Regions from separate parts of the Actinoplanes sp. NPDC000266 genome, predicted to be linked through region 3. Evidence: predicted binding sites of a transcription regulator. Region 3 holds the regulator's gene; each other region holds the start of a gene.

The links. The regulator HrcA, encoded in region 3, represses chaperone genes, less so after heat shock. The targets are predictions, from matches to a motif close to GGTTNGCACNCTCNNNNNGAGNGTGCNAACC.
Region 1: the regulator HrcA is predicted to act here: its motif matches at 6,562-6,592, upstream of groES (co-chaperone GroES).
Region 2: the regulator HrcA is predicted to act here: its motif matches at 8,608-8,638, upstream of groL (chaperonin GroEL).

What each region holds. Positions count from the first base shown of each region.
Region 1 covers NZ_JBIAZI010000006.1:27,858-38,253, forward strand. Annotated here, with positions in the region: gene ACFY36_RS24210 (ROK family transcriptional regulator) at 1-759, opposite strand, end outside; gene ACFY36_RS24215 (sugar ABC transporter permease) at 794-2,050, opposite strand; gene ACFY36_RS24220 (sugar ABC transporter ATP-binding protein) at 2,047-2,862, opposite strand; gene ACFY36_RS24225 (sugar ABC transporter substrate-binding protein) at 3,025-4,125, opposite strand; gene ybaK (Cys-tRNA(Pro) deacylase) at 4,494-4,979, opposite strand; gene ACFY36_RS24235 (class I SAM-dependent methyltransferase) at 5,088-6,491, opposite strand; gene groES (co-chaperone GroES) at 6,725-7,033, shown strand; gene groL (chaperonin GroEL) at 7,106-8,755, shown strand; gene ACFY36_RS24250 (ABC transporter ATP-binding protein) at 8,819-10,396, opposite strand, start outside.
Region 2 covers NZ_JBIAZI010000005.1:28,770-39,165, reverse strand. Annotated here, with positions in the region: gene ACFY36_RS20615 (beta strand repeat-containing protein) at 1-2,120, shown strand, start outside; gene ACFY36_RS20610 (Ig-like domain-containing protein) at 2,166-6,740, shown strand; gene groL (chaperonin GroEL) at 6,802-8,424, opposite strand; gene ACFY36_RS20600 (hypothetical protein) at 8,692-9,582, opposite strand; gene ACFY36_RS20595 (GNAT family N-acetyltransferase) at 9,689-10,198, shown strand; gene ACFY36_RS20590 (hypothetical protein) at 10,198-10,396, shown strand, end outside.
Region 3 covers NZ_JBIAZI010000022.1:39,218-49,613, forward strand. Annotated here, with positions in the region: gene ACFY36_RS49940 (quinone oxidoreductase family protein) at 1-897, opposite strand, end outside; gene ACFY36_RS49945 (hypothetical protein) at 894-1,256, opposite strand; gene ACFY36_RS49950 (DODA-type extradiol aromatic ring-opening family dioxygenase) at 1,253-2,116, opposite strand; gene ACFY36_RS49955 (citryl-CoA lyase) at 2,119-2,898, opposite strand; gene ACFY36_RS49960 (CaiB/BaiF CoA transferase family protein) at 2,883-4,004, opposite strand; gene ACFY36_RS49965 (amidohydrolase family protein) at 4,184-5,620, shown strand; gene ACFY36_RS49970 (IclR family transcriptional regulator domain-containing protein) at 5,624-6,454, shown strand; gene ACFY36_RS49975 (hypothetical protein) at 6,717-7,025, shown strand; gene dnaJ (molecular chaperone DnaJ) at 7,285-8,427, opposite strand; gene hrcA (heat-inducible transcriptional repressor HrcA) at 8,445-9,467, opposite strand; gene ACFY36_RS49990 (DUF4870 domain-containing protein) at 9,624-10,166, shown strand; gene hemW (radical SAM family heme chaperone HemW) at 10,202-10,396, opposite strand, start outside.

The sequences.
Region 1 (10,396 bases), on a different contig from region 3:
CCGGCCGTACGGGTTGACGACCATGTGGCCGACCTCGCCGCCGTACCCGCCGTGACCGGCCACCCGGTGGCCGTCGGCGATGATGCCGGCGCCGACACCGACGTCGCCGTAGAGGTAGATGACGTTGTCGCAGCCGACGGCGGCTCCGCGGCTGTGCTCGACCAGGGCCGAGACGTCGGCGTGGTTGCCGACGGTGAGCTTGCCGGCGTCGCCGAGCTCGGCCCCGAGCGCCTCGCCGACCGGCTCCTCGACCCAGCCGATGGTGGGCGCCAGGCGCACTACCCCGTCGGCCCGGCGGACCATGCCGGCCACCGCGACCCCGGTGCCCACGTAGCGCGCGTCGCCGGGGACGTCCTTGCGCATGTCATGGACGAAACCGGCGAGCGGCTGCACCGCGTCGAGCACCTGCATGCCGCGCGGCCGGGCGGTCTCACGGCGGTCCAGGATGCGGCCGCCGAGGCCGACCCGGGCCGCCCGCAGGCGGTCCACCTCGATGCTGAGGGCGTACGCGTAGACCTTCGACGACTCGGGCCGGACGACCAGCGACGGTCGCCCGGCCCGGCCGGTCTCACGTGGTGCCGCCTCGCTGACCAGCCCTGCGGTGGTCAGCTCGGCGGTCAGGGCCCCGATGGTGCTGCGGTTGAGACCGAGCAGGCTGGTCAGCTCCGCCCGGGACGTGGCGCCGTGCACGTGCACGTAACGCAACAGGGTCCCGAGGTTGTGCCGCCGCACCTCCTCCTGGCTGGGGCCGGCCCGCATCAGCGCGCCGTCCCCGTACCCAGGATGGTCCGGCTCATCGGTTGCCGGTAGCGGCCGCTCTGCGCCGGGCGAGGGCGTCGACGCTGGCGGCGACGAGCAGGATCAGACCGGTCACGATGTACTTGGTGCCGGAGCTGAAGCCGAGCAGGCCCATACCGTTGTCGATCACGGCGATCACCGCACCACCGATGACGGCGTTGATGACCTTGCCCTTACCGCCGAAGAGGCTGGTACCGCCGATGACGGCCGCGCCCACCGAGTACAGCAGGATGTTGCTGCCACCGGTGTTCGGGTCGACCGAGCTGGCCCGGCTGACGGCCATGATGCCGCCGATCGCGGCCATGAACGAGCCGATGACGAAGACCGAGATGCGGATCCGGTCGACCTTGATGCCGGCCCGGCGGGCCGCCTCGGTGTTGCCGCCGACCGCGTAGACGTGCCGGCCGTAGGCGGTGCGGCCCAGGACGAACGTCCAGAGGACCAGGAACACACCGATGATCGGGACGACGATCGGCACGCCCTTGAGCGAGTTGATCGCCGGGTTGATCGCGCGCTCCTGGGTGAGCACGACGGTCGCGACGATCAGCAGCACGGCCAGTCCGCCGACGCGCAGCGCCACGACGCCGATCGGGTCGGTGACCAGGCCGCGCTTGGCCCGGCTGCGCACGTTGTTGAACTGCACAGCGGCGTAGCCGACGACCGCGACGATGGTGAGGATCCAGCTCCAGGCAACGGACAGGTTGTCGTTGTTGAGGGAGTTGAAGAAGTTGTCGCGGGTCGAGATGTTCGTGCCGCCACCGAGCAGCACGAGCAGCAGGCCCTGGAAGCCGAGGAACGCGGCCAGGGTGACGACGAACGACGGGATGCCGATCTTCGCGACCAGGAAGCCGAGCACGAGGCCGATGACGATGCCGGTGACCAGCGCGGCCGGGATGGCCGTGTACCACTCCCAGCCGTGGTTGGTCAGGAGGATCGCGACGACCGCGCCACACACGCCGGAGGCGAAACCGGCGGAGAGGTCGATCTCGCCCAGGAGCAGGACGAAGACCAGGCCCATGGCGATGAAGACGACCTGCGCGCCCTGGTTGAACAGGTTGGCGAAGTTCAGGCCGGAGAAGAACGTGTCGGTCGAGATGCCGAAGATCAGGCTCAGCACGATCAGGCCGAGGATGGCCGGGAGGGCGCCGAGGTCACCGCCGCGGATGCGGCCCCAGTAATCGCGGATGAAGCTGTTGACGGTCGGCTTGACGACCTTGACGCCGCCGGCCGTGGTGGTCGTGGTGGTGCTCACTTGTCGCCTCCCGGCGTGATGTCGACGACGTCGCCGTTGAAGTCCGCGGGCTTCTCGGGAGGCAGGCCGATGTTGCCACTGCGACCGGCAGTGATCAGTTCGACGACCTGGGAGTGGGTCACGTCGGTGGTCTTGACCTGGGCGGCCATCCGGCCGAGGTAGAGCGCCGCGATGCGGTCGGAGACCGCGAACACGTCGTTCATGTTGTGCGAGATCAGCACGACGCCGAGGCCGTTGTCGGCCAGGCGGCGCACGAGCTCGAGCACCTGGGCGGTCTGCGCCACGCCGAGGGCGGCGGTGGGCTCGTCCAGGATGACGACCTTGGAGTTCCAGAGCACGGCCTTGGCGATCGCCACGGTCTGCCGCTGCCCACCGGAGAGGCTGGCGACCAGCTGTCGCAGCGACTTCAGGGTGCGCACCGACAGACTGGCGAGCGCGTCGCCGGCCATCTGCTCCATGGTGGGCTCGTCGAGGACGATGCCCCGCTTCTTCTCCCGGCCGAGGAACATGTTCTGGACGACGTCCAGGTTGTCGCAGAGCGCGAGGTCCTGGTAGACGACCTCGATGCCGAGAGCGGAGGCGTCGCTCGGTCCGTTGATCGAGACCTGGTTACCTTCGAAGGTCACCGTGCCGGAGTCGATCTGGTAGATGCCACTGATGCACTTGACGAGCGTCGACTTTCCGGCGCCGTTGTCACCGACGAGGGCGGTGACCTCGCCGGGGTAGACGCTCAGTCCGACGTCGTGCAGGACCTGAACGGGACCAAAGCCTTTATTGATCCCGCTGAGCTCCAGGAGGGGTGTCGCGGCCACGGTGTTTCTCCTTCGCTGAGTGACCGGTTTTGCCGCCCACGGCGGGGGTTGCCCGGGGCGGCAGGGTGGGGGGCACCTGACTCTGGCGCCGCCCGCTTCCTCTATCGGAAGCGAACGGCGCCGTCGTCAGGATTTCGGGGCAGGCCCCGATATCAGCTCAGATCAGCTGATGCCCGCTTCGGTGCAGGCCTTCGCGAAGTCGGCGGTGCAGACCGCGTCCTTGGTGACGAAGCCGTCGGTGATGACGTCCTTGACGTTCTCCTTGGTGATGGAGGTCGGGGTCAGCAGCACCGAGGGGATCGAGGCGCCCGACTCCGGGTCCTTCGTGGTGCCGGTGGCCGTGGTGGGCTTCTCACCCTTGGCCAGCGAGACCGCAAGCTCGGCGGCCGCGTCGGCCTCCTTCTTGATCGCCTTGTAGACCGTCATGCACTGGTCGCCGGCGAGGATGTTCTGCAGACCCTGAACGGTCGCGTCCTGGCCGGTGACCGGGACCTGGCCGTTGAGCTTGTTCTTCTTCAGCACCGAGATGGCCGCGTTGCCGAGACCGTCGTTCGCCGCCAGAACGCCCTTGATGTTCTTGTTCGAGGTCAGCATCTGCTCGAAGATGGTGCCGGCCTGCGCGTTGTCCCAGTCCGGAACATCCTGGTTCGGGCCCTTGGTGAAGGTGCCGTCCGCGTACTTCGGGTCGAGGACCGAGTTGTAACCCTGGGCGAACAGGGTCGCGTTGTTGTCGGTCGGGGAGCCGTTGAGCTCGGCGACGACCGGCTTGGTGTACTTCTTGGCGGTCAGGCAGTCGACCAGGCCCTGACCCTGCAGCTCGCCGACCTTCACGTTGTCGAACGACACGTAGTAGTCCGCGCCGCCGCTCAGCGTGAGGCGGTCGTAGTCGATCGTCGCGATACCGGCCTTCTTGGCCTTCTCGAGGACGGCCTTACCGGTGCCGGAGTCGAGGTTGACGATCATCAGAACCTTGACGCCGCTGGAGATCATGCCGTCGGCGATGGTCTGGAACGCGGTCTTGTCACCCTGCGCGTTCTGGATGTCGACCTGTACCCCGGCCGCCTCGAAGGCCGCCTTGAGGAACTTCGGGTCGTCGGTGCCCCACCGCTGCGAGCTCTTGGTGTCGGGCAGGATGACGCCGACCTTGCCGGTCGAGCTCGAGCCGCTGCTGCTGCCGGAATCGCTGCTGTCGTCGCCACACGCGGCGACGCTGCCGGTGGCCAGCAGGCCGACCGCGGCAAGGGCGAACAGTCCCTTACGCATTCCTTGTGTCCTTTCGGGTAAATCCGGGCCTTCGATCGGATTCGATGTTCTGCGCTGTCGGGAGTGTCGCTCCCCGAGACGCCGTGTGATCAGGATCTAGTTTGTTGTGTCCGGCAACGTATTCCCGTTGCGACCGGTAGCACAAGCGGTGACGCCAGCCGATCTCGTAACCGGGGATAACAATCCGGCAACACGGCGGTGATACAGGGACTTCGGCCCTGGTGAGGGCCTGGAGACCAGCTGAGCAAGATCGCTAACCACGCTCACCACGTGACGCTAAGTCACCCCGATGCCCGATCTGGACCGTTCTCGGGAGAAAGATCCACCCGGCGCGTAACGTTGTCGTAACGGCCCGCGCTTAGCGCGTGCTATGTCCGAATCTGGGCGGTTTTCGCGCCCGTGAGGCGAATGAGATCGGCCGGCGCGAGGCTGACCTGGAGCCCTCGGCGGCCGGCCGAGATGAACATCAGATCAAGCGCGAGCGCCGAGTCGTCCACCACGGTCGGCAGCCTCTTGCGCTGCCCGAGCGGGCTGATGCCCCCTCGCACGTAGCCGCTGCTGCGCTCGGCCGCGGCCCGGTCGGCCAGGCCGGCCCGCTTCCCGCCGGCGGCGTGCGCCAGCGCCTTGAGATCGAGATCGCCGGTGACCGGCACCACCCCCACCACCAGAGCGCCCTCGACGTCGGCGACCAGCGTCTTGAAAACCTTTTCGGGTTCGACCCCGAGCGCTTGCGCGACCAGCGCCCCATAGTTCGGAGCGTCCGGCGACACGTCGTACGGATGCAGCGCGTGCTCCACCTTCTCCGCGGTGAGCAACGCGGTGGCCGGGGTTCCGGCGGCGGCCTTCTTCGGCATGCCCGGAACGCTACTACCGCACCGAATCTCCCTCAGTGACTGCTAGCTCACACACGCCCCTCGAACCGGCGGCCGTTCCCCTGCGTTCAGAAGGTCGTGCCCGTTCGGTCAGATCGGACGGCAGAGGATGACCGTAGGCGCCCCGGCCACCCGCGTGAGCACCAGAGACGCCCCGTGCGGGCCGGACAGCCGAAGATCCTTACGAAGCTGCTCCGGTTCGAGCGCCGACCCACGCTTACGAATCTCGATGCGACCGACGCCACGTTCCCGGAGCAGAGCCCGAAGCCGCTTGAGCGAGAACGGCATCACATCGGTGATTTCCAGCCGCCGGGCGAACGGCGTCGCCACCGCCTCGTCGGTATACAGATAGGCGATCTCCGGATCCCCCAGCCGCCCCCCGATGACCGCACCGAGCTCGGCCACCAGATGCGACCGAACCACAGCCCCATCCGGGTCGTACAGAAACGCCCCCACCGCACCCACAGGCGCCTTTTCCAGACCAGACCCGGTGAGCTCAGAGACGCCAACCTGCGCCCCGTCCATCTCGGCGCCACCCACCTGCGCCCCGCCAACCCCGGCGCCGCCCATCTGCGCCCCACCAAGCTCCGCCCCGCCTACCTCGGCGCCACCAACCTGCGCCCCACCTACCGCCGCGCCACCAAGCCCCGCCCTGCCTGCCCCACCAACCTGCGCTCCGCCTGACCCCGCCGCCCCGCCCAACCACGCGCCGCCCATCTTTGCGACCGATTTATCGGATTTTTCGCGAAGTAGCGTGGCTCGGCGGCGCACCTCGGCCAAGGGGCCGCACCAGAAAGCCGCCTCGACCAGGTCGCCGTCGACGCTGGTCCACTCGCCCTCCGCCCCGGGCGGCAGCAGGCCGTGATCGATGCCGGGAGCCAGCTTGAGCACCGTGCGCGGCACGCGTTCGGGCAGAGAAGCGATGAAATCCCAGGGCGGCGAGTACGACCTCGGGTCGAACACCCGCCCCCGGCCGGCCTTCCGGCGGGCCGGGTCGGCGAAGACCGCGTCGTACCTCTCGACCGGCACCGTCGTGGCGTCGGCGCACTCGACCCGTACATCCAAGCCCAGGGCCTCGGCGTTGGCAGCGGCCATCGCGGCCGTCTCCGGGTCGGCGTCGACGGCGTACACCGAAATGCCCGCCCTCGCCGCCGCCATGGCGTCCGAGCCCAGCCCGCACCCCAGATCGGCCAAGGTCCTGACCCCGGCCGCCGCGAGGCGCCGCGCCCGCCTCTCGGCGACGACGGCCCGCGTCGCCTGTTCGAGACCGGCCCGGGTGAAGAACATCGACGCCGCGTCCGCGCCGAACTTCGCGACCGCGCGGCGGCGCAGCTCGACCTGGGTCAGCGCGGCCGAGGCCAGCTCCGGCGGCACTCCGCGCGCCCGCAGCGCCGAAGCGGCCGCGAGCGGATCGCTCCCGGCGACCTCCATGGCGCTGTCCAGCGCCTTCATCCCTTCGGGGGTACGCAGCAAGGCCGTCGATTCCGCAGTCACGCAGGCATTCTCCCCCGCGCGACTTCATTGGCACTCTGGTTGACGGAGTGCTAGTTCCGGCCTAATCTCCGATTAGCACTCTCATCACGAGGGTGCCAGCCGTGCGCCTATCCGGGCGGGCGGTGAGGCACCAGGCGGACCGGCACCCGCGACGACGGCCCCGCCCGGTGGCATGAGGCATCAGACCGGCCATCACCTTGACCGGCGAAACCTGTACCCAGGAGGGTATGCCCGTGACTACCGCGACAAAGGTTGCGATCAAGCCGCTCGAGGACCGCATCGTGGTCCAGGCGAACGAGGCTGAGACGACCACGGCGTCGGGCATCGTGATCCCCGACACCGCCAAGGAGAAGCCGCAGGAGGGCACCGTCCTCGCTGTCGGCCCCGGCCGCATCGACGACAAGGGCAACCGCATCCCGGTTGACGTCAAGGTCGGCGAGACGGTGCTCTACTCGAAGTACGGCGGCACCGAGGTCAAGTACGCCGGCGAGGAGTACCTGGTGCTCTCCGCCCGCGACGTCCTCGCGGTCATCGAGAAGTGACCTACTGACAGTGCTGACCGCCCTGGCCCGTGATCACGGGCCAGGGCGGTGGTGCGTGAAGGGACCTTAAACATGGCGAAGATTCTCAGCTTCTCGGACGACGCCCGCCACCTGCTCGAGCACGGGGTCAACTCGCTCGCCGACACGGTCAAGGTCACCCTCGGCCCGCGCGGCCGCAACGTCGTCCTGGACAAGAAGTTCGGCGCTCCCACGATCACCAACGACGGCGTCACCATCGCCAAGGAGATCGAGCTCACCGACCCGTACCAGAACCTCGGCGCCCAGCTGGTCAAGGAGGTGGCGACGAAGACCAACGACGTCGCCGGCGACGGGACCACCACGGCCACGGTGCTGGCCCAGGCGCTGGTGCGCGAGGGTCTGCGCAACGTCACCGCGGGTGCCAGCCCCATCTCGCTCAAGCGGGGCATGGACAAGGCCGCCGAGGTCGTCTCGGAGGCGCTGCTCGGCAAGGCCGTCGAGGTCGCCGACCACAAGGCGATCGCGAACGTGGCCACCATCTCGGCCCAGGACGCCACCATCGGCGAGCTGATCGCCGAGGCGATGGACCGGGTCGGCCGCGACGGTGTCATCACCGTCGAGGAGGGCTCGGCCATGGCGACCGAGCTCGATGTCACCGAGGGTCTGCAGTTCGACAAGGGCTTCATCTCGCCGAACTTCGTGACCGACGCCGAGTCGCAGGAGGCGGTGCTGGAGGACGCGTACATCCTCCTCACCACCCAGAAGATCTCCAGCATCGAGGAGCTCCTCCCGCTGCTGGAGAAGGTGCTCCAGAACAGCAAGCCGCTGCTGATCGTGGCCGAGGACGTCGAGGGCCAGGCGCTCTCGACCCTGGTGGTCAACGCGCTGCGCAAGACCATCAAGGTCGCCGCGGTGAAGGCGCCCGGTTTCGGTGACCGCCGCAAGGCGATCCTGCAGGACCTGGCCATCGCGACCGGTGGCGAGCTGATCGCCCCCGAGCTCGGCTACAAGCTCGACCAGGTGGGCCTCGAGTCGCTGGGCAGCGCCCGGCGCATCGTGGTCGACAAGGAGAACACCACCATCGTCGACGGTGGCGGCAAGTCGTCCGAGGTCGCCGACCGGGTCTCGCAGATCCGCAAGGAGATCGAGGCGTCGGACTCCGACTGGGACCGCGAGAAGCTTCAGGAGCGGCTGGCCAAGCTCTCCGGCGGCATCGCGGTCATCAAGGTCGGCGCCGCGACCGAGGTCGAGATGAAGGAGCGCAAGCACCGCATCGAGGACGCCATCGCAGCGACGAAGGCGGCCGTCGAGGAGGGCACTGTGCCCGGCGGTGGCGCCGCCCTCGCCCAGGTGGCGAAGGAGCTCGACGGCGGCCTCGGCCTGACCGGCGAGGAGGCGATCGGCGTCTCGATCGTCCGCAAGGCGCTGGTGGAGCCGCTGCGCTGGATCGCGCAGAACGCCGGCCACGACGGCTATGTCGTGGTGGGCAAGGTCAACGAGCTGGGCTGGGGCCACGGCCTCAACGCGGCCACGGACGAGTACGTGGACCTGGCCGCGGCCGGCATCCTCGACCCGGTGAAGGTGACCCGCAACGCGGTCTCCAACGCCGTCTCGATCGCCGGCCTGCTGCTGACCACGGAAAGCCTCGTGGTCGACAAGCCGGCCGAGCCGGAGCCCGCCGCCGCCGGCGGCCACGGCCACAGCCACGGTGGCCACGGCCACCAGCACGGCCCGGGCTTCTGACCGGACAGCATCACGAAAGGGCGCACCCTGGCGGGTGCGCCCTTTCGCTTTACCCGGCGCGGGTCAGCGGGTGGCGGTGGCGGCCTCCTCCTCGCCCAGCGGGTCGGGGACGCGTTCGCCGTGCCAGGAGCGCCACAGCGCGGCGTAGGGGCCGTCGGCCGCGACCAGCTCGTCGTGGGAGCCGAGCTCGGTGATGCGGCCGTCCTCGACCACGGCGACGCGGTCGGCGTCGTGGGCCGAGAAGAGCCGATGGGCGATCGCCACCACCGTACGGCCGTGGAGCACCGCCGCCAGCGACCGCTCCAGATCGCGGGCGGCCCTCGGGTCGAGCAGGGACGTCGCCTCGTCGAGCACCAGCGTGTGCGGGTCGGCCAGGACGAGCCGGGCCAGCGCGAGCTGCTGCGCCTGCGCGGCCGTCAGCGCCTGCCCGCCCGAGCCGACCACCGTGTCGAGCCCGTCCGGCAGCACCTCGGCCCATTCCAGCGCGCGCACCGCCGCCAGCGCCGCCCGCACCTCTTCCTCGCCCGCGCCGGGCCGCACCATGGCCACGTTGTCGCGGACCGTGCCGATGAAGACGTGATGCTCCTGGCTGACCAGCGCCACCTCGGTGCGCAACCGGTCGAGCGGCAGCTCGCCCAGCGGCACCCCGCCCACCGTGATCGTCCCGCTGGTCGGCTCGTGCACACCGGCCAGCAGCCGGCCCAGCGTCGACTTGCCGGCGCCGGACGGCCCGACGATGGCCAGCCTCTCCCCCGGCTCGAGCGTCAGATCGATGCCGTGCAGCACTTCCCGGCCGGCCACATAGGAGAAGCGCACACCGGTGACCTCGACGCGCGTGCCCACCGGCTCCCTGATCTCGCGGGCCTCGCTCTCCCGCGCCTCCTCCTCGACGCCGAGGAGGCGGGCCAGGGACGCGCCGCCGATCTGCAGCTCGTCGAGCCACCCCAGCAGGCGGTCGAGCGGGTCGATCAGCAGCTGCACGTAGATCACCGCGGCCGTGAGCTGCCCCAGCGAGACCGTGCCGCGCAGATAGAGCCACCCACCGAGGACCAATGTGGCCACCACCGGCAGCACGTAGGCCGCCTCGACCACCGGGAACCACACCATGCGCAGGAACAGCGTGTACCGCTCGGCCACCCAGCTCTTGCTCAGGTCGGCGTCGGAGCGCTCGGCGCGCTGCCGCTGACGGCGCAGCGCGTCGACCGTGCGGGCGCCCTCGACCGTCTCGGCCAGCCCGTCGGTCACCGTGGAATAGGCCGCGTTCTGCTTGAGATATCCGGCCGGGGCCCGCCGGAGATACCACCTCGTGCCGACCACCAGGATCGGCACCGCGACCAGCAGCGACACCGCCAGCACGGGCGTGACCACGACGAGCGCGCCCACCACGAGCACGACGGTGATCAGCGCGATCATCGTCTCGGGCACGGCCAGCCGCACGCATCGCGACAACGCGTCGACGTCGCGGGTGGTGCGGGTCAGCAGGTCGCCCGAGCCCGCCTGTTCCACTGTGGAGAGCGGAAGCGCGAGCACCCGGTCGACGAACTCCTCGCGCAGCCGGGCCAGCACCCGCTCGCCGAGCCGGGCCGAGGCCAGATAGGCGAAACGGACCAGGATCGCTTGCAGCACAACGAATCCGGCGAT
Region 2 (10,396 bases), on a different contig from region 3:
CCGACGGCAAGGGCGGCACGGCCGGCGCCACCGTCACCCTCGGCGTGGTCAACACCGCGCCGACGGCCCTCGACGACGCGGCCACCACCGACACCGACACCGCCGTGACCGTGCACCCGCTGGCCAACGACTCCGACGAGAACGGCGACGACATCCAGCTCACCGCGATCACCACGCCGGCCCACGGCGCCGCCGTGCTGGCCGCCGACGGCACGGTCGCCTACACCCCGGCGGCCGGCTACCAGGGCACCGACACCTTCACGTACTCGATCACGGACGCCTTCGGGAAGACGGCCTCGGCGCTGGTCACCATCACCGTGCGCAACGCGGCGCCGATCGCCGTGGCCGACCAGTTCGTCGTGCACCCCAGCGTCACCGCCACGCTCGACGTGCTCGCCAACGACGTCGACCCGAACACCGGGCAGAAGCTCAGCGTCGCCTCGGTGACGCAGCCGGCCAAGGGCGTCGTCACGATCACCGCCGACGGCCAGGTCACCTATCGGCCGAACGCGATGACCAGCGGCACCGACACGTTCGACTACGTGGTCACCGACGACCTGGGCCGCACCGACACGGCCAAGGTCACGGTCACCATCGACGCGGCGCCGACCGCGGTGGCCGACACGGCCACGACCACCACCGGCAAGGCCGTGGACATCGCGGTGACCGCCAACGACACCGACCCCGGCTCCTCGGCGCTGACGCTGGTCTCGGCCGGGGCGCCCGCCCACGGCACGGCGACCGTCGTCGGCGGCAAGATCCGCTACACCCCGGCCGCCGGATACACCGGGACCGACACCTTCACGTACGTGGTCAAGGACGCCGCCGGCAGCACGGCGACCGGCACCGTGACCGTCTCGGTGGGCAACGCCGCCCCGGTCGCCGCCGGCGACGCGGCCGCCGTGCTCGCCGGCAAGCACGTCGACGTGGACGTGCTGGCCAACGACACCGACGCCAACCCGGGACAGAAGCTGACCGTCACCGCGGCCGGCGCGCCCGCCCACGGCACCGCGACCGTCGTCGACGGCAGGATCCGCTACACCCCCGCCGCCGGATACACCGGGACGGACACCTTCAAATACACGATCAGCGACGGCAACGGCGGCACCGCCCAGGCGAGCGTCACCATCACCGTCAGCGACGGCTCACCCGTGGCCGTGCCCGACAAGCGCACCACGGCTTACCAGGAGACCGCGACCGTCGCGGTGCTGGCCAACGACCTCGACCCGGCCGGCTCGCTCGCCGTGACCGCGGTGACCACGCCCGACCACGGCACCGCGAAGATCAGCGGCGGCAAGGTCGTCTACACCCCGCCGTCCGGCTTCTCGGGCGTCGCCACCTTCGGCTACACGGCCACCGACGGCAACGGCGACACGACCAGCACGACCGTGACGATCACCGTCGGCACGCCGCCGGTTGTCCCGAACCGGCAGCTCGCCGCGAAGGCGGGCGCCCCGGTCCGGATCGTCATGCCCACCACCGACGAGGCCGGCGACCCGATCACCGTGCTCTCGATCGGCAAGCCGAAGCACGGCACGGCCAAGCTGAACAAGGACGGCACCGTCACCTACACGGCGACGGCCGGCTGGTCGGGCGCCGACAGCTTCACCTACCGGGCCGCCGACGCCGCCGGCAACCAGGCCGCGGGCACGATCACCATCACGGTGGCCGGTGTCAACACCAAGCCGGCGGCCCGGAACGACGCGGTCGCGGTGAACGCCGGCGACTCCGTGGTGATCCACCCGCTGGCCAACGACAAGGACGCCAACCAGGACAAGCTGACGATCACCAAGGTCGGCCGCGCGCGGCACGGCACGCCGGTGCTCGACAAGGACGGCTCGGTCACCTACGCGCCGTACGAGAGCTACGCCGGTGGGGTGGACTCGTTCACCTACACGATCAGCGACGGGCACGGCGGCGTCGCCACCGCGATCGTCACGGTCACGGTGAACGCGCCGGCCTCCGGCGGCGGCGACGGCAATCTGGCCAAGACCGGCCTCGACATCGTCTCGATGGTCACCGCGGGCGGCGCCATCGTCCTGGTCGGCGGGTTCCTGCTGATGGCCGGCCAGACCAGCGGCCCCGGACGGCACCGCCCCGGACGTCACCGGATGTCGTAGCGCATTCACATCACGCTGGGTGCCGGGCGCGCCTAGCGTGATGTGGTGCGCGGACCGGCTCTTCTCCTCGCCATCGCGGTCACTCTGGCCACACTGGTCACCGGGCGGGCCGACGCGGCGATCTCGGACCAGTTCACGAGCCGGTTCGACGTCAACGCCAACGGCGCGATCATGCTGCGCGGCAACTCGAACCTGACCTGCTCGTCGCTCGTGCTCACCTGCGCCTCGGCCCGCAACGGCAGCGGCGTCACCGGCAACGCGCTGAACAACAACGGCTACTCGATGGTCTACACCGACACTGACGGCGACCTGCTGACGACCTTCAACGACAGCAGTTCGACGGTCACCCTGCCGCCGGGCAGCACCGTGCTCTTCGCCGGCCTCTACTGGGGTGCTCTCACCGCCCTTGGCCTCGGCGGCCTGCCCGCGCCCTCTCCCAACGACAAAGACAAGGTCCGATTTCGTACGCCGGCGAGCGCGACCTGGAACCCGATCACCGCCGGCGAGGTGTACTCGTCGACCACCAACAGCGCGTACGAAGGCTTCGCCGATGTGACCGCCCAGGTCGCGGCGGCCGGCAACGGCGTCTATTCGGTGGCCAACATCCAGGCCGGCACCGGCTCGGGGCAGTACGCGGGATGGGCGCTGGTCATCGCGTACGGGAACGCCGCCGAGGCCCTGCGCAGCCTGCGCGTGTACGACGGCTTCGGCTCGATCAGCGACGACGACGTGGACATCCCGCTGTCCGGCTTCGAGACGCCGCACTCCGGGACGGTGCACACCTCGGTGGGCGCGGTCGCCTTCGAGGGCGACCTGGGCACCACCGGCGACAGCCTCAAGATCGACGGGCAGCCGTTGAGCGACGCGGCGAACCCGCCCAGCCCGGTGAACATCTTCAACAGCACGGTCAGCGAGAACGGCGCCATCGTCGGCGGCCGGGACCCCAACTACCGCAACCTGCTCGGCGTCGACATCGACCAGTTCGACGCCAGCGGCAAGCTCGGGCACGGCGTCACCCAGGCCGAGCTGACCATGTCCACCAGCGGCGACGTGTACTACCCGGGCGTCCTCACGGTCGCCATCGACCTCTACGCCCCCAAGATCACCACGACCATGACCGGCACCGACGTCAACGGCGGCGACCTCGTGCCGGGCGACGAGATCGAATATCGGATCGTCGTGCGCAACGAGGGCAGCGACACGGCCGACGGCGTGCGGTTGTCCGACGCGATCCCGACGTACACGGCCTATGTCAGCGGCGGACAGTACTCCGCCGGCGCCGTCACGTTCGACCTCGGCAGCATCCCCTATCTCGGCACCACCACCGTCACGTTCCGGGTCCGGGTCGCGCTCGACACCCCGGCCCTCTACGCGATCGCCAACATGGTCAACGTCACGTACACCGGCCGGACCACCAACGTGAGCGTCGCCGCGGTCGGCGGCACCCTGGCCACGACGGTCCAGCAGCCCCGGGACGACCTGTCGGCCGGCCTGGCCGTCAGCCCGGCCGACGTGCAGCGCGCGGCCGCCCCGAACCCGGTCACCTACACGGCCACGGTCACCAACCTGGGCCCGGACCCCGAGCCCGCGGCCCGGGTCGAGCTCACCCTGCCGGCCGGGGTCACCCACGGCACGCTCCCGGCCGGCTGCACCGCCAACGCCCCGGTCGTCAGCTGCCCGGCCGGGCAACTGGTCGGCGGCAGCCAGGCCACCGTGACCATCCCGGCCACCGCCTCGTCCGGCGCCGCCGCGACCGCGCTCGCCACCGTGCGCGTGTCCGGCGCCGGGCAGGACACCAGCGCGGCCAACAACACCGCCACGGCCGCGCTGCGGGTGAACTCGCCGCCGGTCGCCGTGGCCGACACGGCCACCACCAGCCACGCGACCCCGGTCACCTTCCCGGTCCGCGACAACGACACCGACCCCGAGGACCCGAACACCGGCTTCACCGTCACGATCGTCACGCCGCCCGCGCACGGCAGCGCGGTGGTGCTGGCCGACAACACGGTCCGCTACACCCCGGCCATCGGCTGGGCCGGCCCCGACCCGTTCCAGTACGCGATCGCCGACGGCCACGGCGGCACCGCGACCGGCACGGCCACCGTGACCACGGCCAACGCCCCGCCGACAGCCAACGTCGACGTCACCAGCACCCCGACCGACACCCCGGTGACCCTGCTTGTGCTGGCCAACGACACCGACCCCAATCCGGGCGACACGCTGCACGTGACCGGCCTCGGCGCGGTCTCGCCGGCCTCGGCGGGCACGGCGACCCGGACCGGCGACCTGGTCAGCTTCCAGCCCGCGACCGGCTTCTCGGGCCGGGCCTCGTTCACGTACGTCGCCGGCGACGGCCGCGGCGGCCAGGCGACCGGCCAGGTCTACGTCGACGTGGAGAACGCGGCCCCGACCGCGGCCGACGACCACGCCACGACGCCGTATCTCACCGGCATCCTGATTCCGGTGCTCGGCAACGACCGGGATCCCAACGTCGGCGACACCATCCACATCTCAGCGGTCGGCCCGGCCAGTACGGGCACGGCGACGGCCGAGCCGGGTGGCATCCGCTACCAGCCGCCGGTGGGCTTCTCCGGTGTCGCGACGTTCCGCTACGACATCGAGGACAACGGCGGGCTGAGCTCGTACGCCACGGTCACCGTCACCGTGGGCAACGCCCCGCCGGCCGTCGTGAACCGGACGGCCACCACGCCGTACGGCACCGCCACCGTGATCAACGTGCTCTCCTCGGCCACCGACCCCAACCCCACCGACACGCTGACCGTCACCGGCACCACCGACCCGGCGCACGGCTCGGTCGCGCGCACCCTCAGCGGCGCCCTGACGTACACCCCGGACGCCCACTTCTCGGGCACCGACTTCTTCGACTACACCGTCGGCGACGGCCACGGCGGCGCGGCCACCGCCCGGGTCACGGTCACGGTCGGCAACGGCGTGCCGGTGGCCCGGAACGACTCGGTCACCGTGCGGACCAACCTGCCCGAGGCCATCGACGTGCTCGCCAACGACGACGAGGACCCGAACGGCACCCCGCTGACCATCACGGTCAGCGCGGCCCCGGCGAACGGCACGGCGACGGTCGGCGCCGACAACCGGATCACGTACACACCGGACCCGGGTTTCCACGGCACCGACGCCTTCGACTACACGCTCGACGACGGCCTGGACACCTCGACCGCGACCGTGACGGTCGGCGTGGTCAACTCGCCGCCGATCGCCCGCCCCGAGTCGGTCGCCACCGACACCGACACGGCGTTGACCATCGACATGCTCGCCAACGACGAGGACCCGAACGGCGACACCCTGAGCCTTACCGGTTTCACGGTGGCGGCGCACGGCACGCTCACCCGGGACTCCGACGACACGGTCGTCTACACGCCGGACAGCGGCTTCTACGGCATCGACGCCTTCACGTACACGATCGAGGACACCGACCGCCTGGCCGTCTCGGCCACGGTGACGATCACGGTCCGCAACGCCGCCCCGATCGCCGAGGACGACGCCTTCGTGGTCCGCCCCGAGATCGTCACACCGGTGGACGTCATGCTCAACGACCACGACCCGAACACCGGACAGCCGCTCGAGGTGTCGTCGGTCGGCCCGGCGGCCGAGGGCACGGCCACGCTGGCCGCGGACGGCACGGTGACGTATCGGGCCGACGCCGACTCACCAGGGGCCGACACCTTCACGTACGTGCTCAGCGACGACTGGGGCCGCACCGCCACGGGAACCGTGCACATCACCGTCGACTGGCCCCCGCTGGCCGTCGACGACGAGGTGACGACGCCGTCGCGCACGCCGATCGAGATCGCCGTGCTGGACAACGACACCGATCCTGAGGGCCAACCGCTGGCGGTCACCGCGATCGGCACGCCGCCGCGGGGCACCGCCACGATCCTCCCGTCGGGCAAGGTCCGCTATCTGCCCCGAGGGGCTTCGGCCCAGATCGAGACCTTCACCTACGACGTACGGGACCAGGCCGGCAACACCGCAAGCGCCCAGATCACCGTCCACGTCGACCAGGCCGTGATCCCGCCGCCGCCGGCCCCGACCACCGATCCCGGTTCCCCGAGCCCCACCAGCCCAGTCAGTCCGAGCAGCCCAGTCAGTCCGAGCAGCCCACCTGCGAGCCCCACGGCAACCGCCAGCCCCGCGGCGTCGCCCTCTTCGAGCCCCTACAAGCCGTTGGTCCCCGACAAGGTGGCCGCCGCCCAGCCGGGCCGCCCCATCGGCATCCCCTTGCCGGCCACCGACGCGAACGGCCGCCCGGTCACCGTCCGATCGGTCGGCAAGCCCGCACACGGCACCGCCGTCCTCAACGCCGACGGCACAGTCACGTACACCCCGCCCCCGGGCTTCGCCGGCATCGACAGCTTCACCTACGAGGTGATCGACGCCAACGGCAACATAGCCACCGCGACGATCACCGTGACAGTCGGCAAACCCGACAAATACCCCGACCCCGGCATCCTGCCGCTCCCCGCCACGGGCAACAACGTGCTGGCCGTGATCGCCGCCGGCGGCATGACCCTGACGATCGGCGCCACCCTCTATTGGATCGGCGCTTCCGGCAACCCGCGCCCCGGAAAGCGCCGCCCCTGACCGCTCCTGGAAAGCAGAACGGCGGGCCCGCCGAAGCGGACCCGCCGAACTAAGACTGGACTCAGAAGTCCATGTCACCGCCGCCCGGGGCGCCGGCCGGAGCCGGGTTCTTCTCGGGCTTGTCGGCCACGACGGCCTCGGTGGTGAGGAACAGCGCGGCGATCGACGCGGCGTTCTGCAGCGCCGAGCGGGTGACCTTGGCCGGGTCGATGATGCCCGCGGCCAGCAGGTCGACGTACTCGCCGGTCGCGGCGTTGAGGCCGTGACCCGCCTCGATGTTGCGCACCTTCTCCACCACGACGCCGCCCTCGAGGCCGGCGTTCACGGCGATCTGACGCAGCGGGGCGTCGAGCGCGAGCTTGACGATCTGCGCGCCGGTCGCCTCGTCGCCGACCAGGTCGAGCTTGTCGAACGCGGTCTTGCCGGCCTGCACCAGGGCGACGCCACCACCGGGCACGATGCCCTCCTCGACGGCCGCCTTCGCGTTGCGAACGGCGTCCTCGATGCGGTGCTTGCGCTCCTTGAGCTCGACCTCGGTGGCCGCGCCGACCTTGATGACCGCAACGCCGCCGGCCAGCTTGGCCAGGCGCTCCTGCAGCTTCTCACGGTCGTAGTCGGAGTCCGACTTCTCGATCTCGGCGCGGATCTGGTTGACCCGGCCCTGGATCTGCTCGGCGTCGCCGCCGCCGTCGACCACGGTGGTCTCGTCCTTGGTGATGACGATCTTGCGGGCGGTGCCCAGCAGGCTCAGGTCGGCGCCGTCCAGCTTGAGGCCGACCTCCTCGCTGATGACCGCGCCACCGGTGAGGATGGCGATGTCCTCGAGCATGGCCTTGCGACGGTCACCGAAGCCCGGGGCCTTGACGGCGACGGACTTGAAGGTGCCGCGCACCTTGTTGACGACCAGGGTGGCCAGGGCCTCGCCCTCGACGTCCTCGGCGATGATGACGAGCGGCTTGCCGCCCTGCATGACCTTCTCGAGGATCGGGAGGAGGTCCTTCACCGCGGAGATCTTGCTGTTGGCGATCAGGATGTAGGGGTCGTCGAAGACGGCCTCCATACGCTCCGCGTCGGTCATGAAGTACGCCGAGACGTACCCCTTGTCGAAGCGCATGCCCTCGGTGAGCTCGAGCTCGAGACCGAAGGTGTTGCTCTCCTCGACGGTGATGACGCCTTCCTTGCCGACCTTGTCCATGGCCTCGGCGATGATCTCGCCGACCGTGGTGTCACCGGCGGAGATGGAGGCGGTGGAGGCGATCTGCTCCTTCGTCTCCACGTCCTTGGCCAGCTGCTGCAGGCCCTCGGAGACGCTGGCCACGGCGGCCTCGATGCCCCGCTTGAGGGCCATCGGGTTGGCGCCCGCGGCAACGTTGCGCAGACCCTCACGGACCAGCGCCTGGGCGAGGACGGTCGCCGTCGTCGTGCCGTCACCGGCAACGTCGTCGGTCTTCTTGGCGACCTCCTTGACCAGCTCGGCGCCGATCTTCTCGAAGGTGTCCTCGAGCTCGATCTCCTTGGCGATCGACACACCATCGTTGGTGATGGTGGGAGCGCCCCACTTCTTCTCGAGCACGACGTTGCGGCCCTTGGGGCCGAGCGTCACCTTTACGGCGTCGGCGAGCTGGTTCATGCCCCGCTCGAGGCCGCGACGAGCTTCCTCGTCGAATGCGATGATCTTGGCCATACGGCTTTGTCCTCCTGGACATACGCGGTGCCGGGCCTCGTCGGCCCCGCCCGTTGCGAACCTCTGCGGACGTCACCACCTGGCGTCGTGACGTCCTCAGGCCGAGCCGGATAGCCCGCGACGACCGGCCCCGTGCCCCGGCGCCGATGGCGACACCGTGACCGAGACCCCACCGTCCCGACCTGCTGGCACTCACCGATAGCGAGTGCCAATGACTTGTTTAGCACTCTCAGGTGGCGAGTGCAAGGAAACCCCGGGCTCCTCAAGTCAGTCTTCAGGCACGTTCAGCTCAGCGCGCAACGACCGGCTCGTCACCGGTCCTTCCGAGCGACGACCTTGGGTGTACGCCACGAGCGCCGCCACCGCCCACACCTGGACCGTGACCACTCCCACCGCGGTCGCCGCCAGCCCGCCGAACGCCTCGTCGGCCACCAGCGGCAGCCCCGACGCCGCCGCCGACACAGCCACCATCCCCAGCGCCGGCCCGGACCCCAGCAGATGCACCGCCCGCCGAATCCCATGACCGCGTTCGATCAGCACCACACACCCGAACACCCCCGCCACGGCCAGCAGCCCCGTCGAGGCCACCACGGCCACGGCCTCGTGCGCCACCAGCGACAGCCCACCCGTCACCAGCCCCACCGCCGCGAACCACAGCCAGAGCCCGCGCAGCCGGTTCGCCACCAGCCCCCACACCACGCGCAGCCGGGGCCGCACCCCGTCGGCGGCCGAAGGCACGGCCACCCCCACCGCCCCCGCCAGGCAGATCACCAGCGGAAGCGCCGACACGGTCAGATAGGCCAGCCACATCGTCGGCAACAAGAGCAGCCCGAACCCACCGGCCAGATCGAAGAGCGCCGGCGCCGCGATGACGGTGTCGTCAAGCCGCCCCACGAAGAAGTGCATGGGAAGCGCCGCCAGAGCCATCCCCGGCAGCAGCCGAACCCCGTCCCGCCCGAGCACAGCCACAACCCGCCCGGCCCACCCACGCAGCCCCGACCCCGGCACAGGCACGAGCGCGTCCCGCACCCCTGGATTCACCGTTTCGGGTACGCCCCCACGCGGCAGCTCAGCCGTCCGCGACTCCGGATCGAAGGGGTCCGCGGCCACCACCACCGGCTCTCCGACCACATGCAGAGCACCCTCGACCTGATCCATCGAAACACCTTGCCCCAGCACCCACCGCTCCCGCCACCCGTGGGCGCCCGTCCGATTAGTGCCAACCGGGTTGCCGCGACGAAGGTCAACGGGTAGTCAGGACGGCATGGACAGCTGGAGCGTGCACCGGGTCACCGTCGGCGACGCGGCTCGGATGCGGGCCCTCCGGCTGGAGATGCTGGCCGACAGCCCGCTCGCCTTTCTCGAGACCCTGGCCCAGGCCGCCGCCCGGTCGCACGAGGGCTACCGGCAGCGCATCGCCCAAGCCGCCTCCGGGGACGAGCTCGCCCAGTTCGTGGCCGATCCCGGGCCCGGGCGGCGGCTCATCGGGCATGCCGGTGGCACCGTCGCCCATGACTCCTCGCCCGAGACCGTGGTCTTCGCCGTCTATGTCACCCCCGCCTATCGGGGCGGCAAGGTGCTTCCGGAGCTGATGGAGGCCGTCTTCGACTGGTCCCGGCGGGCCGGGCGACGCCGCACGATGCTCGAAGTGGTCGTCGGCAATGACCGGGCCGTCCGGGCGTACGAGAAACTCGGTTTTGAGGACACCGGCGAGCGTGTGCCCCATCCGGTTCTCCCGGCCCTCACCGAGCTTCGCATGCGCCGGCGGATCTGATGGCCCGGCGGCATGTCGCACGCAGCCTGATCACCGCGGTGAACGGCACCACCGCGGTCGGCCTGATCGTCGCCAAGCTGGGCGGCGCCACGCTGCGCCGGGGGCGTGACGGCGTGCTGATCGCCGAGGGCTACCGGCTGCGGATCCCGCCCGCCAGCTGTTTCACCGTCGGCTCAGTGATCATGACGAGGCGTACGG
Region 3 (10,396 bases):
GGACTCGAACGGCACCACCTCGTGATCGACGACGAGCCGACCCGCCACCGCGTGGCCGGCGATCGCACGCAGTGACTCGGCCCGCTCGGCGGGCGAAAGCGCGTTGTTGGTGTAGCCGATGATCCGCAGGGAGCCGCCGCGCAGGACCGCCGACTCGAACGGTGCCTCCGCGCCGGCCGCGCTACCGAGGTTGATCAGGCGCCCGCCCGGACGCAACACCCGCAGCGCCGCCGCAGCCGGCACCCCGAAGACCGGATCGAGCACGAGATCGACCGGCCCGTCCACGGCTTCCCGCAGGGCGTCGGCCACAGTGGACACATTATCGCCCGGCGTGAACGGCACGGCCGCCGCCGCACCTAGCTCGACGGCTCGATCTCGCGCGGTTCCCGACCGGGCCACCGCGACGACCCGGCGGGCACCGGCCAGCAATGCCAGCTGAATCGCGGCCTGGCCCACCACTCCCCCGCCTCCGAGCACGACGACCTGCTCACCGGCGGCCAGCCCGCCCGAGCGGATCAGTGCCGAGTGCGCCGCCACCGCCGACAACCCCAGGGCCGCGATCAACGGCAGGGGCACGTCCGGCGGAAGCTCCACGACGTCGTCCGCCGGCACCACGACCTGCGCGGCCATGCTGCCGTCACCGGGGCGCATGCCGGCCGTGGTGGCGAACCAGACCGGCGTCCCGTCCTCGCGATGCCCGACACCCTGCACGCCCGGCACGTACGGCGTCGCCGGCGTACCGAAATAGCTGGTGCCCGAGGCGCAGAGCAGGTCGAGCGGGGTGATCGGCACGGCCGCCACCGTGATCGGCAGGAGGCCGTCGCCGGGTGACGGCGCGGGCCGCTCGGTCGCCGCCGGCGGCGACCCGCACACGGTCAGCACGGCCGCGCGGATCATGTCGCGATGTCCGGGTACGGCAGCGCGAAGTGGGCCAGGCGCACCCCGAACGCCTTCTGATATTCCAGCGGCTCCGTGTTGTCCCGCTCGAACATCGCGATGAACAGCGTCAGCGTGAGGAACGGGTGCGCGCCCAGCTCGAAGAGGCGCACGTGATCGTGCGCGATGAGCGCTTCCCGCTCGGCGTCGGAGAAGCGCAGCCACGTGCTCGCCTCGCCGGTGTGACAGTTGAGCACCGAGTTGGCCCGCTCGGCCTCCCACCAGGTCACCATCTCACGCGGCTCGTCCCGGTACCGCTCCACCAGCTCCGGATCGCGATCCACTGTGTACAGGAACTTGTTCAGCAGGTATTTGCTCACGCCGGAACTCCGTTCGGATACCAGGTGAAGTAGGCCTCCATGGTGTGGAACAGGTCGAGCGTGTCGACGTGATGGGCCTTGGCGCCCGCTCCGGCCACGCCCATCATCAGCATGAAGTCCATGAACCCGTGAGTGGCGTTGCCCGGCGAGTGGAGGCTTTCCAGCGTCACCTCGCGCAGGCAGTTGTCGAGGTCGCCACTGGCGATCCACTCGACCGCCCGCCGGTCGAATTCCGGGTCGGGACCGTGGGGACCGAACTGGCGCGGCCCGCCCAGTTCCAGCGACAGATGGCCGGTTCCGATGATCGCGACCCGCAGGTCGGACGGCCACTGCTCGACGATCTGCCGGATGGTCTCGCCGAGCTTGACGAAGCGCGAGGGCTGCGGCAGCGGCGGCGCGAAGATGTTGGTGTAGATCGGCACGATCGGCAGATCGGCCTCGGGCCGCAGTGTGATGATCGGGCACGTGATGCTGTGGTCGATCCGCAGCTCGTTGCTGAACGCCAGGTCGAACCCGGCGTCGAGGCCGGCCCGCAACACGTGCGACGAAAGGTCTTCCTGGCCCTTGAGCAGCATGCGAGGCAGGCCGAACTCGCGCTCCTCGTTGTACCAGTTCGCGTCGTAGAAGGGCGCCTTGCCAACGAGGAACTGCGGCATGTTGTCGAGCCAGAGCTGATGGAAGTGGTCGGAGCCGACCATGACCAGCACGTCCGGGTTGGCGCGGGTGAGGGTCTCGCGGAACGCCAGGATCTTGCGGGTCCACTCGTCGGCGAAGGGCGGCCTGTCCTCCCCCGTCGCCGTGCTGGCCTTGTAGTAGAACGGGTGATGGGTGGAGGCGATGACCGCGACGATGCTGGCCATAGTCAGTCCTCTCGGGGTTCGTAGACGGCGTTACGGTCGACGGTTTTGTAGATCTCCATGCCGAGCGGCCGGCGGCGCTCCTCGGCGAGGTGCCCGAGCAGACCCGCCGCCCGGGCCAGCAGGGCGAAGCCCCGCAGCAGGTCGGTGGGCAGTCCCAGGTCGGCGAGAGCGGCGCCGCACACCCCGGCGCCGTTGAGCGGCAGCTTGCGCCCGAGCACCTGGGGATGGACCCGCCCGATGGCCTCGAACAGGCGCAGGTGCGGGCCACGCAGTCCTTCCGCCTCGGCGATCGCGATCAGCACGGGCGTGCGCGGATCCTCGTCCTTGTGCACCGGATGGCCGAGACCTGGGACGAACCGGCCCTCCTGTTTGGCGCGGCGCACGGCTTCCAGCGCGATGACGTCGTAGTCGCGCTCGGTCCCGGCCTCGATCAGCGTGTCGGCGAGGAAGCGGCCGCAGTCCTCGGTCACCCCGAGGAACCGGGAGCCGCCGCCGAGGAGACCGGCGGCGAGGGCGCCCTGCAACGCTTCCGGGGCCGAGAGGTACGTGAGGCGCGCGGCGATCGCGGTCGGCGTGAAGCCGTGGTCGGCGAGCGCCACGAGCACCGCCTCGAAGACGCGCACCTCACCCGGGGTGGGTCGCCGGCCGGCGACCAGCCAGTAGGCCAGCTCGCCGAAGCCGACCTTGCCCATCAGGTCGGCGGCGAGGTCCTGGCCCAGCAGCGAGATGCTCGTCGGCGTCGACGTGCCGATGCCGGTCGGAAAGGTCAGCTCCTCAGCCACTTGCGGATCTCCTCGCCGTGCTCGTCCAGGCCGGGCGGCGGCAGCTCGTACCGCGCCGGGGTCCCGGAGAAGGTGATGGGGTTACGGACGCCGGGCACGTCGCCCACGGTGACGACCGGGTCGAGCCCGAGCTCCTCGGCCATCGCCACCCCGCCGTCGATCGTGTTGATCGGCGCACACGGCACGCCGGCCGCGATCAGGTCGCGGAACCACTCGTCCTTGGTCCGGGTCATCAGCCGCTCGACGAGCAACGGGCGCAGGTCGGCGCGGTTGGCCGTACGGTCCTGGTTGCGGCCGAAGCGCGGGTCGGACGGCAGGTCGGGCAGGCCGAGCACCTGGCACAGCTTGCGGAACTGCCCGTCGTTGCCGGCGATGACGATCAGTTCGCCGTCGGCGGTGGGCAGCGGCTCGTACGGGAACAGGCTGGGGTGCGCGTTGCCCATCCGATAGGGCACGGTGCCGCCGGCGACGTACCCGCTGGAATGGTTGACCAGGCCCGAGAGAGCCGAGCTGAGCAGGTTGACCTCGATGTGCTGGCCACGCCCGCTCTCGGCGCGAGAGTGCAGGGCGGCCAGAATGCCGATGTTGGCGTGCATGCCGGCCATCACGTCGAAGACCGAGATGCCGGCGCGGTAGGCCGGGCCCTCGGGGTCGCCCGTGAGGCTCATCAGACCGGAGATGGCCTGGATCATCAGGTCGTACCCGGGAAGGTCGGCGCCGGCGCCGGACCCGAAGCCACTGATGCTCGCGTAGACGATCGCGGGGTTGGCCGCGGCGACGGACTCGTAGTCGAGACCGAAGCGGGCCAGGCCGCCGGGCCGGAAATTCTGGATCATGACGTCGGCGCGACGGGCGAGCTCACGCGCGGCGGCCAGGTCGTCGGGATCCTTGAGGTCAAGGGCGATCGAGCGTTTGTTGCGGTTGATGCCCAGGTAGTACGTCGAGACGCCGTCGCGGGTGGGCGGCATCCACGTGCGTGTGTCGTCGCCGCCCGGGCCCTCCACCTTGATCACCTGCGCGCCGAGGTCGGCCAGCAGCATCGTCGCGTAAGGCCCGGCGAGGATCCTCGAGAAATCCGCCACCAGCAAGCCGTTCAATGGTCCCATCGATCCCAACCGCCGTTCTGCGGACATCTGTCCGCCGGACCAGCCTCGACCAAGATCTGCACGCTGTCAACGCCTTGTTGATCTGCACGAAACAAACCATTGACACCGCGAAGAGGCCGGGAGAAGACTGGCGCGAACTCGTTGTCCGCGTGGCGGACGAGCGTCCGAGAGGAGCTGCGATGAGCACTGACAGCCGGCCGACCATCCTGCGTAACGGCCTGGTACTGACCATGGACGACTCACATACCGTTCTCCCCGGCGCCGACGTGCTCGTTGTCGACGGCCGCATAGCCGAGGTCGGCACCGGCCTCACCGCGCCCGAGGGCGCCCTCGAGATCGACGCCACCGGCGGCGTGATCATGCCCGGCATGATCGACACCCATCGGCACATGTGGCAGACCGCCATGCGGGGCTACGGCGCCGACTGGACCCTCACGCAGTACTTCGTCTGGTACTACCTGGAGTCGGGCAAGCTGTTCCGCCCCGAGGACATCCACGCCGGCAACCTGCTCGCCGCCATCGAGGCGATCGACGCCGGCGTGACCACCACCGTCGACTGGTCACACGGCCTGCAGACCGCCGATCACGCCGACGCCGCGGTCGACGCGCTCGAGGCCGTGCCCGGCCGGTTCGTCCTGGCGTACGGAAACATCCAGCAGGGGCCGTGGGAGTGGGCCACCTCCGACACGTTCCGCGACTTCTACCGCCGGCGCGTCGACGGCGGCAAGCTGGCCGGCTTCCAGATGGCCTTCGACGTCACCGGCGACCCCTCCTTCCCCGAGAAGGCCGCGTTCGAGGTCGCCCGCGAGCTCGGCGCCGCCGTGACCACGCACGCCGGCGTCTGGGGCGCCACGAACGACGACGGCATCCGGCTCATGCACGAGAACGGCTTCATGGGCCCCACCAATGTGTACGTCCACGCCGCCACCCTCACGCACGACTCGTACAACCGGATCGCCGCCACCGGCGGCTCCGTCTCGGTCTCCACCGAGAGCGAGCAGAGCGCCGGCCAGGGCTACCCGCCCACCTACCAGCTGCGCCACCACGACATCCCGGTCTCGCTGTCGATGGACACCAGCGTCTGGTGGAGCGGCGACCTGTTCTCGGCGATGCGCACCACGCTCGGCGCCGACCGCTCGCGCGAACATCTCGAGGCCCACTCCAAGCAGGAGACGGTGACCCACGCTCACCTGCGGGCCGAGCACGTCGTCGAGTGGGCGACCCGCGGCGGCGCTCGCGCGCTCGGCATGGACTCGCAGGTCGGCGCGCTCACTCCGGGCCGGCAGGCCGACATCGTGTTGATCACGAACGAGGCCTCGCCCGTGATGTTCCCGGTGCTCCACCCGTACGGGCACGTCGCCTTCCAGGCGCAGCGCGGCGACGTGCACACCGTGCTGGTCGGCGGCCGGGTCGTGAAACAGGACGGCCGGCTCGTCGGCGTCGACCTGGCGGCGGCCCGGGCCAAGGTCGAGGCGACCGTCGACTACCTGCGCGAGACGATGGGCGAGGAGGCCTGGCGGCGCGGGATGAACCCCGATGTGCCTGAGACGGCGATCCGCGAGAACCCGTACCAGTACACCGAGTGGGACGCCGGTTCGGCGCAGTGGAAGCATTAGGAGATGACCGATACCGGAAGGGGCGCTGGGCCTGACTTCATCGAGGCGCTCGCGCGCGGCCTCGACGTCCTGCGCTCCTTCCGCCCGGGTCAGCCGTCGATGACGCTGAGCGACATCGCGGCCGAGACCGGCCTGGCCCGGCCCACGGTCCGCCGCATCCTGCTCACGCTGGAGGCGCTCGGCTACGCGCGAAGCGAGGGCCGCGGCTTCGCGCTGACGCCGCGCGTGCTGGAACTCGGTATGGCGTACGTGAACTCGCTGAACCTCTGGGAGGTGGCCCGCCCGCACATGGAGGAGCTGGTCGCGACCACCGGCGAGTCCACCTCGATGGCGCAGCTCGACGGCTGCGACATCGTCTACGTCGCCCGGGTCGCGGTGCCGAAGATCGTGACGCTGGCGGTCTCGATCGGTACCCGGTTCCCGGCCCCCGCGACGTCGATGGGCAAGGTGCTGCTCGCCGCGAAGGAGCCCCGGTTCGTGCCGGACATCCTGGCCGAGCACTCACGGTCCGGGATCGTCGCGCGGTACCGGCCTACCCTCGACGCCTTCATGACGGCGTTGCTGGAGGTGCGGGCCCGGGGCTGGGCGCTCGCCGACCAGGACCTGGCGCCCGGGATACGGTCGGTCGCCACGGGGGTCCGGGACGGCAACGGCCAGGTGATCGCGGCGATCAACGTGACCGTGCACGCGGCCGAGACGTCGGTGGAGACCCTGGTCGAGAAACACCTGCCCCACCTGCTGCGCACGGCCGCCGAGATCAGCGCCGACTACGCCCGGCTCGCCGCGGTCCCCACGACCACGGTCGCCGTCCCCGCCACGACGACCACAGCCTGAGCCTGCAACCCCAACCCGACCCGGCAGCCACAGCTGAGCCGGCAACCCCAACCCGACCCGGCAGCCACAGCTGAGCTGGCAACCACAACCGGGTTGGCAACCACCCGCTGGCCCAGCGACCACGGCTGAGCCGGCAACCACAACCTAGCCAATCACCACCAGCCGTGCCGGCGGCCACGGCCGGGCTGGGCACGCTTGCAGACTGTGCACACCGCCGCTTGATCCGGGTCATCGGCGGGTATGAGTGAATTTCATGAAGGTGGTGTCAGAACTCTTCGATCCCGAGCCGCCGCGCTGGGGTCTCCGGGGCGACCCGTGGGTGTGGCGGGCCATGGCCGAGCGCCTGGCCACCACTTACTTGCCGCCTTCCCTCGGTGAGATCGAGCGGCTGCTCTACGCCGAGTTCGATCGGCTGGTCAGCGTCAACCTGGCGTCCGAGACCACCGAGTGGGTGGTCCGTGAGGAGTTCGCGCATGGCGGCATCTCCAGCGGCGCCGTGCACCTGGACACCTGGCGAGCCGAGCTCATCCCGCTGCTCCTCGACCGGGCGAGCAGCCGCGTCGCCGGCTGAAACCAGCCAAGCAGCCGCCGCGGGCTGAAACCAGCCAAGCCGCCGCGGCGAGCTGAAACCAGCCAAGCGGCCGCCGCGGGCTGAGACCGGGCAGCGGTCGCGGGCTGAGGTCGGGTTTTTGAGCGTCACCGCTCACGCACGTCGCCGTGGCGGGGTGAGCGGTTTGGGCGCGCCAGCGCCCAGCTCACCCCGTCGCGGCCCTCGGCGGGAGCAGCGGACCGTACGCCCCACCCCGCTACGACATGACCTTGACCTTGAATTAATGGCCGTTGAAGGCGTCTCGCATGCGGCTGAAGAAGCCGCCCTGCTTGCTCAGCTCGGCCACGTCCTCGCCTCGGGTCTTGGCGAAGTCGCGCAGCATGCGCTCCTGGTCGGCGGTCAGCTTCGTCGGGGTCTTGACGTCCAAGTGCACGAACAGGTCGCCTCGGCCCTGGCCCCTCAAGTGGGGCACGCCCTTGCCCCGGATGCGGAGCGTGCTTGCCGGCTGCGTGCCCGATTTGACCTCGATGCCCTCTTCGCTGTCGAGGGTCTTGATCGTCAGGCGGGTGCCCAGGGCGGCCGCGGTCATCGGCAGCGTCACGCGGCAGTGCAGGTCGTCGCCCTTGCGGGAGTAGACGTCGTGCGGGCGTTCGTGGATCTCCACGTACAGGTCGCCGGGGGTGCCGCCACCGGGACCCACCTCGCCCTGCTGGGCCAGGCGGATGCGCATGCCGTCCTCGACGCCGGCCGGGATCTTCACCGTCAGCGAGCGGCGGGTGCGCACGCGGCCGTCGCCGGCGCACGTGGGGCAGGGGTGCGGGATGACCGTGCCGTGGCCCTGGCAGGTGGCGCAGGGGCGCGACGACACGACCTGGCCCAGGAATGTCCTCTGCACGCTCTGCACCTCGCCCCGGCCGGCGCAGGTCTCACACGTCGCCAGGTGGGTGCCCGGCGCCGTGCCCGCTCCCGAACACTGCGTGCACAGCACCGCCGTGTCGACCGTGATCGGCGCCTCCACTCCGAAGGCCGTCTCGTTCAGGTCGAGCTCGAGCCGCAGGATCGCGTCGGCCCCTGGGCGGGTGCGCGGGCGCGGTCCACGGCCGCCGCCACCGGCCGCCGTGCCGAAGAAGGCGTCCATGATGTCCTGGAAACCGACGAACGGGCCGCCGGCTCCGCCCGGGCCGCCGGGGCCCATGCCGCCGCCGGGCGCGAGCGGGTCGCCGCCCAGGTCGACGATCTGGCGCTTCTGGTCGTCGGACAGGACCTCGTACGCCGCGTTGATGTCCTTGAACTTCTCGTGCGCTTCCGGGTCCGGGTTGACGTCCGGATGGTACTGCCGAGCCAGTTTGCGGTAGGCGCGCTTGATCTCGTCGTCGGTGGCTTCCCGGCTCACGCCGAGAATGCCGTAGTAGTCCTTGGCCACGGGCTCCGCAATCCTCGTCAATTTTGTGCTAGAAGGTCGCCCACGTAGCGTGCCACCGCGCGCACGGTCGCGATGGTGCCGGGGTAGTCCATCCGGGTGGGGCCGAGCACACCGAGCCCACCGACGATCGTCGCACCGGGGCCGTACCCCGTGCTGACCACGGACGCCGACCGCAGGTTGTCGATCTCGTTCTCGTCGCCGATCCGGACCCTGGTGGTGCTCGGTTCCAGATCGCCGATCAGCTTCAGCAGGATGACCTCTTCCTCGAGGGCTTCGAGGACCGGCCGGAGGGTGCCCTGGAAGTCCAGCACGCCCCCTCTTGTCAGGTTAGCCGTACCCGCCAACGCGAGGCGTTCCTCACTGCGCTCCACCAATGTCTCGAGGAGCACCGAGGCGAGGCACGCCATCGTGGCCCGGCTCTCCGGCGCGCAGTCGTCGACCAGGCCCTGCACCAGCGGCGGGGTCTCGGCGAGCTTCCTACCGGCGAGTTTCTCGTTCACACGGCGGCGCAGGTCGGTGACGTCGTCGGCCGGCACCGGGCCGGGCAGCTCGACCAGGCGCTGCTCGACGCGGCCGGTGTCGGCGATCATCACCAGCATGAGGCGCGTGGTGGAGATCGGCACCAGCTCGAGGTGACGCACCGAGGAGCGAGCCAGCGACGGGTATTGCACGACGGCGACCTGACGGGTGAGCTGCGCGAGCAGGCGCACCGTGCGGTGCACCACGTCGTCGAGGTCGACCGCGCCGATCAGGAACCGCTCGATGGCCCGCCGCTCGGCCGGGCTCAGCGCCTTGACCTTGGAGAGGCGGTCGACGAACAGCCGGTAGCCGGCGTCGGTGGGCACCCGGCCGGCGCTGGTGTGCGGCTGCCGGATGTAGCCCTCCTCCTCGAGCACCGCCATGTCGTTGCGCACGGTGGCCGGGGAGACGCCCAGCTGGTGGCGCTCGACCAGCGCCTTGCTGCCGACGGGCTCCTGGGTCTCGACGTAGTCCTCGACGATCGCGCGAAGCACTTCGAGCTTGCGGTCATCGAGACTCATATGACCCCTCCCCCACTGGCTTGGCACTCCGGATGACAGAGTGCCAGTCTACGTCGCCGTGGACGGCAGCGCGATGATCGAGTGCACTGTCTATTCATCCACCTGATCAGCATGTCGCCCTCGACCGCATTGAAGTGCGGCCCTACCGTGTCAGCCATGACTGAACCGCCTCGCCCGCCTGGTGAGCCGAACCCGAATGACCCCACCAGGCCGTTCAACCCTTATGCGGCTAACGACCCGACTTCCGGATCGACACCGCCGCCCTACACGCCGCCTCCGGGATACAGCCCCCCGCCCGGTTATCAGCAGCAGCCTCCGCCGGGCTACCAGCCGGGATACGGCGGCTACGGCGGCCCCACGCAGGACGACCGCACGTGGATCCTGGTCGCCCACTTCGGCGGCGCCGCCGGCGCCTTCCTGGGCGGTGGCCTCTCCGGCTGGATCGCCCCGCTGATCTCGCTGCTGGCCAAGGGCAACCAGTCGCCGTCGGTGCGCGCCGAGTCGGTCAAGGCGCTCAACTTCCAGATCACCTGGGCGATCGCCACCCTGATCGGCTGGGTGACCTCGTGCATCGGCATCGGCTTCATCATCATCGCGGCGGCCGCGCTGATCGCCATCATCTTCGGCATCATCGCCGGCGTGAAGGCCATCAACAACGAGCCGTACGACTATCCGATGTCCTTGAAGCTCATCAAGTAGTTCGGCCGGGCACGGGGGCCCGGCGCTTCAATTTCCTATACGACGTCGCGGATCACGGCGTCGGCCAGCAGACGGCCACGCAGGGTCAGTTCCAGACGGCCCTTCTCGTACGCCTTGGCGTCGAGCAGCCCGTTGGCCAGCGCCTGCTTCGCGCCCACCTGGTCGAGCCGGTCGAGGGCGATCCCCTCGCGCAGGCGTACCCGCAGCATGACGTCCTCGACGTGCCGGTC